3 regions of the Polaromonas sp. P1_A2 genome follow, and region 1 is predicted to be linked to each of the others. Evidence: predicted binding sites of a transcription regulator. Region 1 holds the regulator's gene; each other region holds the start of a gene.
What was found. Region 1 encodes sigma-54, which starts transcription at its own class of promoters, with help from an activator protein. Its sites were predicted from a motif close to TGGCANGNAANCTGCTTT; they were not measured.

Region 1 (4,446 bases):
TGGTCCGCGCGCTGCAGGTCACCGATTACCTGATCGCGCAGTCGCGCATCAAAAAGTAAGGCCGTAAGGCATCCGTCCAGGGCCGCAGCGGCCCACGCCGAAAAACCCGCCTCGTTCCAGGCGGGTTTTTTTATGCCCCTAATATTCACCCGTGCAAGCCATTCCCACAGCTTGCATGGCTACAATGGCCCAACCCAAAGCAGCAAGATTCGTGCCTTATGAAACACCCCCTTTATTTCCTCGTCCTGCCGGCCGCTTTGGCGCTGGGGGCGGCGTTTCCGGCCTGGGCCGAAAAAGCCGACCGGGACAAGCCCATGAACGCGGAGGCCGATGCCCTGCGTTATGACGACCTGAAGCAAACCAGCGTGTTCACCGGCAATGTGGTGATCACCAAGGGCACGACCATCGTGCGCGGCGCGCGGGTCGACGTGAGCCAGGACCCCGAGGGCTACCAGCAGGCGATCGCCATCGCGGCGCCCGGCAAGCTGGCCTTCTACCGCAAGAAACGCGACGGCGTCGACGAATACATCGAAGGCGAGGGCGAGCGCATCGAATACGACAGCCGCGCCGACCTGGTCAAATTCATCAAGCGCGCCGTGGTGCGCCGCTACAACGGCGCCACCCTGGTGGATGAAACCACGGGCGCCGTGATCGTCTACGACAACAACACCGACGTCTTCACCGTGGACGGCGGCGCGCAGAACAGCACCGCCGCCAACCCGAGCGGGCGCATACGCGCCATGCTGTCGCCGCGCGCCGCCGCATCGGCCCCGGGCGCCGCGCCCGCCCCCGCAGCCCCGCCCGCCGCCCTGCGCCCCAGCACCACGCTGGGCACCGAAAAGAAATAGAAAGAACCTGCACAGATGGATGTGGTGACTGACACTTCGGCGGCCAAGGCCGCAACCCCCAGCCGCCTGGTGGCGCAGGGGCTGCAAAAATCCTACGGCAGCCGCAAGGTCGTGCAGGACGTTTCGGTGGCCGTGCAAAAAGGCGAGGTCGTGGGCCTGCTGGGGCCCAACGGCGCCGGCAAGACGACCTCCTTCTACATGATCGTGGGCCTGGTGCGCGCCGACGCCGGCGAGATTTCCATCGACGGCCAGTCAGTCGAGCACATGCCGATTCACCTGCGCGCCCGCCTGGGCCTGAGTTACCTGCCGCAGGAAGCCTCGATTTTCCGCAAGCTCACGGTGGAAGAAAACGTGCGCGCCGTGCTTGAACTGCAGCTGGACGCGAACGGCAAGCCGCTGGGCCGCGCCGACATCGAGTCGCGGCTCGATGCCCTGCTGCAGGACCTGCGGGTGGACCATTTGCGCAATTCGCCGGCGCCGGCGCTGTCGGGCGGTGAACGCCGCCGCGTCGAGATCGCCCGCGCCCTGGCGACCCAGCCGCGCTTCATCCTGCTTGACGAACCCTTCGCTGGCATAGACCCGATCGCCGTGATCGAGATCCAGCGCATCATCGGCTTCCTGAAGTCGCGCGGCATCGGCGTGCTGATCACCGACCACAATGTGCGCGAAACGCTGGGCATCTGCGACCATGCCTACATCATCAGCGACGGCCACGTGCTGGCCCAGGGCACGCCGTCCGAGATCGTGAACAACGCCGATGTGCGCCGCGTCTATCTGGGCGAGCACTTCAAAATGTAAAGATGGCTCCCCCCCTTTGTCGCTCACTTCGTGTAGCTCCCTCCCCCCTCGAGGGGGCGGCGCCTGCGGCCTGGCAAAGCCAGATCCGCGGCCCCCGCTCGCACTTTTTCTGCGCTTCCTTCAAAGCTCCTTGACATGAAGCAGGGCCTCTCGCTCCGCGTCTCGCAGCATCTTGCGCTGACGCCCCAGCTGCAGCAGTCGATACGCCTGCTGCAGCTGTCCACGCTCGAGCTGAGCCAGGAAGTCGAGCAGATGCTCGACGAAAACCCGTTTCTCGAGGTGTCGGACGAAACCGCAGTGCGCGAGGAGTTCGGCCTGGAGCATGTCAACACGCCGGTCAGCCAGGACAGCCGCGAGTTTGAATCGGCCGCCGATGCAACGGCCGGCGGCGGCGCGGAAGACGCGGGCCTTTCAGCGGCCGGCGAGGCCGAGGTCAGCGCGGAACCCAAGCTCGAGGAAAGCTGGGAAGGCGACGGCACGGTGGAGACCACCCCCGACGACAGCGAATGGGGCAGCGATGCGCCTGCGCGCAAGAACAACAACGAGGAAAGCGAGGCCGAGGCCTCGGACCTCACGGGCGGCCATGAGTCGCTGCAAGACCATTTGCACCGCCAGTCGCTGGGCCTGCGCCTCTCAGAGGAAGACCGCGCGGCCCTGCATTTCCTGATCGAGTCGCTCAATGACGACGGTTACCTCGAAGACAGCCTGGCCTCGCTCGCGGCCGGCCTGGCCGGCGGCGACCTGGAACAGGCCGAGGACCTCGAGCAGCGTTTTGCCATGGCGCTCAAGCTGCTGCACCACATGGAGCCGGCCGGCGTGGGCGCGCGCAACCTGGCCGAATGCCTGGGCCTGCAGTTGCTCGACTGCAAGGACTGCGAGGAAACCCGCGCCGCCATTGCCGTGTGCAAGCATCCCATGGAGCTGCTGGCCAAACGCGACGTGAAGCGCCTGTCCTACCTGTGCGGGTTCACCGAAGCCGCCATCAAGGGCGCGATCGCCGTGATAGGCCGGCTGGACCCCAAACCCGGGCGCCGCTTCATCAACGTGGAACGCAACCTGATCGTGCCCGACGTCATCGTCGTGAAGTCGGGCCGGGGCTTCAAGGTCACGCTCAACGGCGACGTGATGCCGCGCCTGCGCGTGCACGACATCTACGCCAATGCCCTCAAGCAGCACAAGGGCCAGGACGGCCAGGCGCTGCAGCAACGCCTGCAGGAGGCGCGCTGGTTCATCAAGAACATCCAGCAGCGCTTTGACACCATACTGCGCGTGAGCAGCGCCATCGTCGAGCGGCAAAAGAGTTTCTTCACGCACGGCGAGCTCGCGATGCGCCCGCTGGTGCTGCGCGAAATCGCCGACGAACTGGGCCTGCACGAATCCACCATTTCACGCGTGACCACCGCCAAGTACATGGGCACGCCGTTCGGCACCTTTGAACTGAAGTATTTCTTCGGCTCCGCGCTGGGCACCGAAACCGGCGGCAACGCCTCGAGCACGGCGGTGCGCGCGCTGATCAAGCAGTTCGTCTCCTCCGAAAGCGCGAAAAAACCGCTCAGCGACAACCAGATTTCCGAGATGCTCAAGGAGCAGGGCATTGAATGTGCGCGCCGCACCGTGGCTAAATACCGTGAAGCCTTGCGCATCGCACCCGCAAATCTGCGTAAGTCTCTCTAAACCGCCTCATGAATCAACTCCAGTTATTTTTACCCTGCGCCGCGGGCGTCGAGGCCCTGCTGGCCGCCGAGGTGCAGCGCGTCACCGGCATCCAGGGCAAGGCCTGGCGCGCCGGCGTGCAATTGCAGGCCTCCTGGCGCGACGCGCTGCAGCTCAACCTGCACAGCCGCCTGGCGCAGCGTGTGCTCATCGAGCTGCAGCACAACCAGTACCGCGGCGAGCAGGACCTCTACAACGCCGCCGCCAACGTGGCCTGGGAGATCTGGTTCACGCCCAAACAGACCTTCAAGGTCGAGATCACCGCCCAGCACAGCCCGCTGACCAGCCTGAACTTCGCGGCGCTGAAGATCAAGGACGCGATCGCCGACCGCTTTCGCGCCAAGTTCGATGACGTGCGGCCCAGCGTCGACACGCGCTGGCCCGACGTGCGTGTCTATGTGCACCTGACGACGGACACCGTCACGATTTACATCGACACCTCGGGCGAGCCCCTCTTCAAGCGCGGCTGGCGCGAGGACAAGGGCGACGCGCCGCTGAAGGAAACCCTGGCCGCCGCGATGATTGCCGCCAGCGGCTGGGACCAGCTGTGCAAAACCGGTGTGCCGCTCTACGACCCCTGCTGCGGCTCGGGCACCATCGCCATCGAGGCCGCGCAGATCGCCTGCAACATCGCGCCCGGCATCAACCGGCGCTTTGCTTTCCAGAAGTATCTGCCCTTCCAGGGCCATGTGTGGGACGGCCTGCTGGACCAGGCCGAAGCCGCCATCACCGAGCCCACGGCACCGGTGTTCGGCAGTGACGTCTCTTTCCGCATGGTCGACTTCGCCGAGCGCAATGCCGAACGTGCCGGCGTGGCCAATGCGGTGGAATTCCGCGGCGGCGACGCGCTGCAGCGCATGCCGCCCGCGCCTTCGGGCGTGATGCTGGTGAACCCGCCTTATGGCGAGCGCATCGACGTCGCCGGTGTGGCCGGCATCACCGGCGTGCAAGGCCGCGACCAGCGCCGCCAGCAGGGCCGGGAAGTCCAGCACGACCACCGCAACCAGCCCATCGACGAGTTCGGCCAGCCCTTGGGGCCCGACAGCGGCGACACGCGTGAAGAGCCCGCTTTCGAGACCTCGCGCGA
Region 2 (4,446 bases), on a different contig from region 1:
ACCCTGACGCTGGGCAAAAAAGTCCCCGTCAGCAACGTCACCCATCTCGACATCCAGTAATCACCAATCAAGCCGGGCATCCGTCCCTGCCAGCCAGGGCCGCGGAACCGGCTTTGCCGGGCCGCAGGCGCAGCGGCCCCCTCGGGGGGCAGGAAGCTACGCGGAGCGAGCGACCGTGGGGGCCAATTCCCAGCGCGGCTTCACGTCAAAGGTGTAGCCGCGCTGAAGCGTTTCCAGCCCCGCCTGCAGGCGCATGCCGGCCGCCAGCGCAATCATCGCGCCGTTGTCGGTGCACAAATGCAATTCGGGGTAATGCACGCGAATACCGCGTTGTTTGCACACGGCATTGAGCTGGCTGCGCAGCAGCGCATTGGCGCCCACACCGCCGGCCACCACCAGGCGCTTGAGCTCGGTTTGGGCCATCGCGGCCAGTGATTTTTTGACCAGCACCTCCACAATCGCCGCCTGCGTGGCAGCCGCGAGGTCGGCCTTGCGGCTTTCCAGGTCGGGCCCCAGTTTTTTGGCCTGCGTCAGCACCGCGGTCTTCAGCCCGGCGAATGAAAAATCGAGATCGCCGCTGTGCAGCAAGGGCCGCGGCAGCTTGAAAGCCGCGCCGTCGCCCCCCTCGGCCAGTTTCGACAGGTGCGGGCCGCCCGGATAAGGCAGGCCCATGAGCTTGGCCGACTTGTCGAAAGCCTCGCCGGCCGCATCGTCAATGGTTTCACCGAGCAGCTCGTAGCTGCCTACCCGGTCCACCCGCATCAGCTGGGTGTGGCCGCCCGACACCAGCAGCGCCACAAAAGGAAACTCGGGTGGGTCGGCACTCAGGAAGGGCGAGAGCAAATGGCCTTCCAGGTGGTGCACCCCCATGGCCGGCTTGCCCAGTGCCGCCGCCAGCGAGCAAGCCACCCCGGCCCCCACCAGAAGTGCGCCGGCCAATCCGGGACCGCGCGTGTAAGCCACCACATCCACTTGCGCCAGGCTGCTACCCGCCTCCGCCATCACCTGCTGCGTCAGGGGCAATACACGGCGTATGTGGTCGCGGCTGGCCAGCTCGGGCACCACGCCGCCATAGGCCTGGTGCATGGCAATCTGGCTGTACAGCGCATGCGACAGCAGGCGCGGCACGCCGGCGCCGCTGGCATCCACCAGCGCCACGCCGGTTTCATCACAACTCGATTCGATACCTAAGACTCGCATCCTTCGAGTGTAAGGTTTGGAGGAAGTCCCCACCCCCGTCCAGGCTCACTGCGTGTAGCTTGTTCCCCCAAAAAATTGATCCCCCTGTCCAGGCTCACTGCGTGTAGCTTGTTTCCCCCTCAAGGGGGCGGCGCCTGCGGTCTGGCAAAGCCAGTCCCGCGGCCCCCACTGGTTGTGCCCCTCTTCAACCCAGCATGAGCCCCGGAACCGGCTTTGCCGGGCCGGAGGGCGGGCGGCCCCCTCGGGGGGCAAGGAGTTACACGCAGTGAACGACTGTGGGGGCACAGTTCTTGCACAAGTTTCCCCATGACACCGTCCCAATCCCTGCGCCTTGTCATCATCGCACCGGACCTCCTGGAGTCCGTGTCCGATGACGCCCATGCGCGGGAGCTCGCCGAGCGCTCGCGCCAGCTGCGCATAGGCCTGCTGGAAAACGGTTACAACATCGTCGCGGTGCTGCCGGCCGACACCTTTCTGGACGAGCGCCTGGCGCAGCTGCAGCCCGACATGATCATCGTGGACGCCGAAAGCGAGGCGCGCGACTCCCTGGAACATGTGGTGATGGCGACGCGGGACGCGCGGCGGCCCATCGTGCTGTTCACCAATGACAACGACACCAGCCACGTCAAGGATGCCGTCGCGGCCGGCGTATCGGCTTACGTGGTGGCAGGGCTCTCGCCGGACCGCATTCGCCCCATCCTGGACGTGGCCATGGCGCGCTTTGAGCATGAGCAAGGCCTGCGAAAAGAGCTGGCGCACGCCAAAACCGAGCTGCACGAGCGAAAAGTCATAGACCGGGCCAAAGGCATGCTGATGCAGCGCCAGGGACTGTCCGAGCAGGCCGCCTACGAAAAGCTGCGCAAGGCCGCCATGGACAAGGGCCTGCGCCTGGGCGAAGTGGCCCAGCGCATGTTGGATGCCCTGGACCTGCTGGGCTAATCCGCCGGCTGAGCAGTCCACCCTCAATTGGTGCAGCGCACAAATTAGGTGCGGACAACAAGCCCCACCGTTCTGGCGCCCCGCCCCGCGGCGACTCTTCAGGGCGCTCGACCTGGGGGCGCACAAAGGGGAGCTCCCCCGGCGTCCCCACTCTGTAGAACAAGGCTTTCGGCAACGCTAGGCGCCCCTGGCACAGCTTTTGCAATGCCCTAAGCACTGGCCAAGGATGGCCATACGGCACAGCACTTCAACGACGAAGTGTGTGGTGCCCCAAGGAACAAAGGCGTTCGCACCCTGCATCACGTTCAACGTGTTGCCCGGGTCGAGCGCCTTTTTTGTTTTTGTCTTTTGTTTTTACTTAGCTGGAGCCGATCACATGACTGAACTGCTGAAATCTTCGCTGACACGCCGCACCGTGCTGCAGGCCGCGGCCGTGGGCGCCGTGGGCATCAACCCCGCCCTGCGCGCCGCCGTGTACGCCCAGGGATCGGACGCGCCGGAAAAAAAGGAAGTCAAGATCGGCTTCATTCCCCTGACCGATTGCGCCTCGGTGGTGATGGCCTCGGTGCTGGGCATAGACCAGAAGTATGGCGTCAAGATCATCCCGACCAAGGAAGCCAGCTGGGCCGGCGTGCGCGACAAGCTGGTCAACGGCGAACTGGACTTCGCCCACGTGCTCTATGGCCTGGTCTACGGCGTGCACATGGGCACGGCCGGCCCCAAGAAAGACATGGCCGTGCTGATGACGCTCAACAACAACGGCCAGGCCATCACGCTGTCCAAGAAGCTCGCCGACAAGGGCGCGGTGGACGGCCCCGGCCTGGCCAAGCTGATGGCCAGCGACAAGCGCGAATACACCTTTGCCCAGACCTTCCCCACCGGCACGCACGCCATGTGGCTTTATTACTGGCTGGCTGCCAACGGCATCAATCCGATGAAGGACGCCAAGGTCATCACCGTGCCGCCGCCGCAAATGGTGGCCAATATGCGCGTGGGCAATATGGACGGCTACTGCGTGGGCGAGCCCTGGGGCCACCGCGCCATCATCGACGGCATTGGCGTGACCGCCGTGACCACCCAGGACATCTGGAAGGACCACCCAGAAAAGGTGCTGGGCACCACCGCGGAATTCGTGCAGAAATACCCCAACACGGCGCGCGCCGTGACCGCCGCCATCATCGAGGCCGGCAAGTGGATTGACGCCAGCCTCACCAACAAGAACAAGATGGCCGAAACCGTGGCCGACAAGAGCTACGTCAACACCAGCGTCGACGCGATCAACCAGCGCATCCTGGGCCGCTACCAGAACGGCATGGGCAAGACCTGGGACGACCCCAACTACATGAAGTTCTACAACGACGGCGCGGTGAATTTCCCCTACCTCTCCGACGGCATGTGGTTCCTCACGCAGCACAAGCGCTGGGGCCTGATCAAGGAGCACCCGGACTACCTGGGCATCGCCAAAAAGATCAACCAGATCGATGTCTACAAACAGGCCGCCACCGCCGCCAAGGCCAGCGTTCCCAAGGATGTCATGCGCAGCAGCAAGCTGATGGACGGCGCAGTCTGGGACGGCAAGGACCCGAAAAAGTACGCCGACAGCTTCAAGCTCCAGGCCTGAGCCCGCGCCCCGCCCCACCTCATCCACAGAACCTTCCACCCCACGCAAAGAGGTCACGCCATGGTCAGTGCCGTATTCCACAACCCGCTTGAGGCCGCGCCCGCGGCCCGCGGCGGCGACAAACCCAAAGCCAGGGATGCCGGCCCTGCCCCATTGGCGGCTCCCCACAACATGACACACCCCACCACCACTCCCGCCGCGGCGCAGGCGGCCGCTCCCACCGCGCCGGCCCGCGCGCCCTGGGATGCCTCGTTTCTCTGGCTGGCCGTGCTGCCGCCGCTGCTGGGCCTGGGCCTGCTGGCGCTGGTCTGGGAGCTGGTGTTCATGGGCACGGGCGGCAGCATCCCGTCTCCCAAGGACACCCTCGCCCAGGCGGTGCAGATCTTCAGCGACCCGTTCTACAGCAAAGGCCCCAACGACCAGGGTGTGGGCTGGAACGTGCTGTCCTCGCTCAAGCGCGTGGCCATGGGCTTCGGCATGGCGGCCGTCGTCGGCATCCCCGTCGGCTTCATGTTAGGCCGCTTCAATTTCCTGAGCCGCATGTTCAACCCGCTGATCAGTCTGCTGCGCCCGGTCTCGCCGCTGGCCTGGCTGCCGATAGGGCTGCTGGTCTTCAAGGGCGCCAACCCGGCCGCCATCTGGACCATCTTCATCTGCTCGATCTGGCCCATGATCATCAACACCGC
Region 3 (4,446 bases), 1.1 Mb from region 1:
GGAGAACTCCCAATGCCGGTAGGGCAAGGACGGTCTATCAGTATGCGGCAAAGGGGGGAAAACACAAAGCCAGCACACCCACAAGTGCCGGGGGCAATAAAAAAGGACGGCATATGCCGTCCTTTTTTGGCCACAGACTGTAAATAAAAACAGTAGGCGGCTTGGCTGCTTACAGCGAGTAGTACATGTCGTACTCGACCGGGTGCGGTGCCATGCGGAAACGCGTGACTTCGCCCATCTTCAGCTCGATGTAGGCGTCGAGCATGGAGTCGGTGAACACACCGCCCTTGGTCAGGAAACCGCGGTCCTTGTCCAGGTAGTCCAGCGCCTGGTCCAGGCTGTGGCAGACGGTTGGGACTTTTGCGTCCTCTTCCGGCGGCAGGTGGTACAGGTCCTTGGTGGCGGCTTCGCCCGGATGGATCTTGTTTTCCACGCCGTCCAGGCCGGCCATCATCAGGGCCGAGAAGGCCAGGTAAGGGTTGGCCGATGGATCGGGGAAACGCGCCTCGATGCGGCGGCCCTTGGGGTTCGCCACGAACGGAATGCGGATCGAGGCCGAGCGGTTGCGCGAGCTGTAAGCCAGCTTCACCGGGGCTTCGAAGCCGGGCACCAGGCGCTTGTAGCTGTTGGTGCCGGGGTTGGTGATGGCGTTCAGGGCGCGGGCGTGCTTGATGATGCCGCCGATGTAGTGCAGCGCGAAGTCGGAGAGGCCCGCGTAGCCGTCGCCGGCGAACAGGTTCTTGCCGTCTTTCCAGATCGACTGGTGCACGTGCATGCCCGAGCCGTTGTCGCCGGCGTAAGGCTTGGGCATGAAGGTGGCGGTCTTGCCGTAGGCGTTGGCCACGTTCCAGACCACGTACTTCAGGACCTGCGTCCAGTCGGCGCGCTGGACCAGCGTGCTGAACTTGGTGCCGATTTCGTTCTGGCCGGCGCCCGCCACTTCGTGGTGGAACACCTCGACAGGGATGCCCAGCGATTCGAGGATCAGGGCCATCTCGGCGCGCATGTCCTGCGTGCTGTCGACCGGGGGCACGGGGAAGTAGCCGCCCTTGACGGTGGGACGGTGGCCGCGGTTGCCGCCTTCGAGCTGCTTGCCGCTGTTCCAGGGTGCTTCGTACTCGTCGATGGCGAACATGACGTTGCCGGGCTCGTTGCTCCAGCGCACGCCGTCGAAGATGAAGAATTCGGGTTCGGGACCGAAGTAGGCGGTGTCGCCCAGGCCGGAGGCCTTGAGGTAGGCTTCGGCGCGCTGCGCGATGGAGCGCGGGTCGCGGTCATAGGCCTTGCCGTCGCTGGGCTCGACCACGACGCACTGCAGGAACAGCGTGGTTTCTTCGAAGAAGGGGTCGATGTTGGCGGTGTTCGGGTCGGGCATGAGCTGCATGTCCGAAGCCTCGATGCCCTTCCAACCGGCGATGGACGATCCGTCGAAAGCATGGCCCGACGTGAATTTGTCTTCGTCAAAATGGGACACGGGCACGGTCACGTGCTGCTCTTTGCCCCGGGTGTCGGTGAAACGGAAGTCAACGAACTTGACTTCGTTTTCCTTGACCATTTTCATGACGTCTGCGACGGTCTTTGCCATCAAAATCTCCTGTGCTGGATGGGTGGTTGAAAAATTGTCTTCGGGCTATTGAATGCACTTTTTGTGCCAAAGCCATTGGCCGTTCGCTTTCCTGCCAAGCCTCGGATTGTGCCGTCATCTGGCCTCGGTTCCAGCCCCGCAGAAGCCGAAAAGAGAAAAAACACTGCCTGGTAACACGAGCACCATTTAAGTGCATCGCCATAAATGCACTGATTTAGTGCAAAAACTCAACGCACCAATTCAGGGCCGAATTTAAGGTCGAATTTGTGCAGCCCGGCCAGCATGGCCGGGTAGGCCAGGTTGACGGCTTCGGGCGCGCCTTTGACGCCCAGCTCGATATGGCGGCCGTATTCGGGGTGGTCCACGCTGGGCAGGCTGAAGACCTTGACGCCGGCATGCGCCGCCTCAATGGCGAGCATCAGCGGCGTGAGCATGGCTTCCATGGACCCAAAAATGATCACCGATTTTTCGGTGTAAGGCGACTTTTGGTGCAGGTGGGCATACAGCGTGTCGAGCGCCCATTCGATCATCGGCCAGGCCATGACCGGAAACCCGGGCACGAAGTGGACCGCCCCCTGCCCCGCGCGGCAGGTAAAGCCGGGGATCTTGTTGTAGGGGTTGGGAATGATCTCCGCGCCCACCGGGAACACCCCCATGTTCAGGCGATGGATGTTGTCGTCGCGGTCGGGTTCATAGGGCGTGCCCTGCTCTTTGGCCACGTCGGCCATGCGTTCGAGGATCAGGGTTTTGGCCGTGGGATGCAGGGCCAGCTCGGCGCCCAGCGCCTTCGCCGCGCACTGCCGGGTGTGGTCGTCGGGCGTGGCGCCTATGCCGCCGCAGGAAAACACCACGTCGCCGCTTTCGCGGGCCGCCGCGAAAGCGCGCGCCAGCGTGGCGGTGATGCGCGCCGGGTCGTCACCCACATAGTCGGCATAGGCCAATTGCAGGCCTCGCGCGCCCAGCAGCTCTATGGTTTTGGGCAGGTGTTTGTCGGCGCGTTTGCCCGAGAGGATTTCATCGCCGACGATGATCAGGCCGAAGTGAGGGGTCATGTTGTAAAGGGTTCAAGGCAGGGGTAAATCGGGCTTTCCGCCCAGCGAGCCGAAGCGAGGCGCCGGCCCGGGCAGGGCCTCAGGCGCCAGCTCAGCTGCCGTTGTTGCGACCTCGGCCTGCACCAGCGGGTCGGGAGCCAGCGCATTGTTTCGTTTGCGAAGCTGCTCCAGCGCGGCCAAGGTGTAGTGGGCAAACCAGAGCGAGGAAAAGGCGAACACCAGGGTGTAGATCCAGATGGCCACCGGCACCAGGATGGGCGCCATGGCGACGAACATGGCGCCGGAAGCCCAGATCAGGCTGGGCGCGGCGCCCAGGTAGCCGCTGAGCACACCTATGGCCAGCAGCGGCATGCGGTGTTCCTTGAAAATCTGCCGCCGCTCCTCGCTGCTCGCATGGTCGACCATGGCGTCGTAGGACATCACGCGGTAGGTCAGCCAGCCCCAGATCAGCGGCGGCAGCACCAGGATCAAGGGCGGGATCAGCCACAGCGGAATCGACACGACCAGCGCAACCACCGCCAGCAGTGTCGAGCCCAGCGACCAGAACAGGCTGGCCAGCATGGAGCCGCCCAGTTTGCGCTCGAGCTGCGGAAAGCGCCGCGCGGCCACCAGCGACACCATGGCCGGCGTCATCAGCATGGCCACAAACAGCAGCGAGACAATGATGATGACGGGAATAATCAACAACAGCAGCAGCACCTTTGGCAGCACGGTCTGCATTTGGCTCAAGCCCAAGCCCTCCAGCCAGCGAGTCATGGTGCCCACCAGCTCGAAACTTCCGAGTTGCACGCGGATGGCTTCAGCCGCACTGTCCCAGAAGAAGTGGGCCAAGGCCAGGGAAAGTACGCCCATGATCACCAGCGGCAGGATCGACAGCGCAATGACCCGCGGATGCAGGCAGTACATCGCGGCACGCCAGAAAGCATCAAGAAGTTTGCTCATAAAAGCAAGGATACCCCGACCAGGCGTCGGGCAGATTGCAGGCTCAGGCTTTACCGAAAAGGCGCTTCAGGCCCATCCACTGCTGCGACCAGAAACCCTTGCCGTAATCGCGGTTGGCCTCGACCTGGTCGCGAACACCCGTGGGGTCGTAACGCTGCTCAAAATTGGCGGTGCCGAACAGCACGTCCCACCACGGCAGCAGCACGCCGAAGTTATGCCCGCCCAGGACGGTGCGCTGGGCCTTCACGGTCTCATGCCCTATCCCAATACTGTGGTGCAGCCGGTGAAAGCGCGGGCTCACCCACAGGCGCTCGCCGATGCGGCCGAACCAGATGCGCACATTGGCGTGCTGGAAGCTTTCGCTGAGCTGGGTAAAGGCCACGATGGCGATGAACTGGCCGGGCGGCACGCCTATGAGCTGGGCCACCACCACCACGATGGAGTCGACCAGGATGTCGTCGAGCAGGTGGTTGCGGTTGTCGCTCCACATGGTCATTTGCCGCTGCGCATGGTGCAGCGAATGCAGGCGCCACCACCACTCGACCTGGTGCTGGCCGCGGTGCGTCCAGTAAGCAACGAAGTCGAACACCACCAGGTAAATCAGCAGGCTGACCACCGCGTGGTCGGTCACGCCGGGCCAGAGCTGGTCGAGGTGGAAGGTGCCGTAGCCGGCCGTGCGCAATGCGCCGAAGGCTTCGTCGAACCACGGGTCCAGCGTGAAGAACAGCGCGATGCGGAACAGGCCCAGCCGGTGGATCAGCGTGTACAGCACGTCGGTGCGTATGGTGGCGCGGTCGGTGACCGGCTCCACCGGCCGCCAGCGCTGCAGCGGGCCGACAAGGGCCAGCAGGATCAGCACCTGGATCA

Region 2: AC1D09_RS18970 (CmpA/NrtA family ABC transporter substrate-binding protein) is a predicted target of sigma-54. The motif match lies at 2,328-2,345, and genes of this name have one in related genera.
Region 3: glnA (type I glutamate--ammonia ligase) is a predicted target of sigma-54. The motif match lies at 1,637-1,654, and genes of this name have one in related genera.

Annotation. Positions count from the first base shown of each region.
Region 1 is NZ_JBFTZI010000001.1:32,137-36,582, reverse strand. Features, by position in the region: gene AC1D09_RS00165 (thiol:disulfide interchange protein DsbA/DsbL) at 1-59, shown strand, start outside; gene lptA (lipopolysaccharide transport periplasmic protein LptA) at 219-848, shown strand; gene lptB (LPS export ABC transporter ATP-binding protein) at 864-1,646, shown strand; gene AC1D09_RS00150 (RNA polymerase factor sigma-54) at 1,782-3,320, shown strand; gene AC1D09_RS00145 (THUMP domain-containing class I SAM-dependent RNA methyltransferase) at 3,329-4,446, shown strand, end outside.
Region 2 is NZ_JBFTZI010000005.1:89,787-94,232, reverse strand. Features, by position in the region: gene AC1D09_RS18985 (Hsp20/alpha crystallin family protein) at 1-60, shown strand, start outside; gene tsaD (tRNA (adenosine(37)-N6)-threonylcarbamoyltransferase complex transferase subunit TsaD) at 157-1,200, opposite strand; gene AC1D09_RS18975 (ANTAR domain-containing response regulator) at 1,507-2,139, shown strand; gene AC1D09_RS18970 (CmpA/NrtA family ABC transporter substrate-binding protein) at 2,516-3,760, shown strand; gene ntrB (nitrate ABC transporter permease) at 3,821-4,446, shown strand, end outside.
Region 3 is NZ_JBFTZI010000001.1:1,179,266-1,183,711, reverse strand. Features, by position in the region: gene glnA (type I glutamate--ammonia ligase) at 170-1,585, opposite strand; gene AC1D09_RS05615 (competence/damage-inducible protein A) at 1,813-2,637, opposite strand; gene AC1D09_RS05610 (EI24 domain-containing protein) at 2,650-3,579, opposite strand; gene AC1D09_RS05605 (sterol desaturase family protein) at 3,623-4,446, opposite strand, start outside.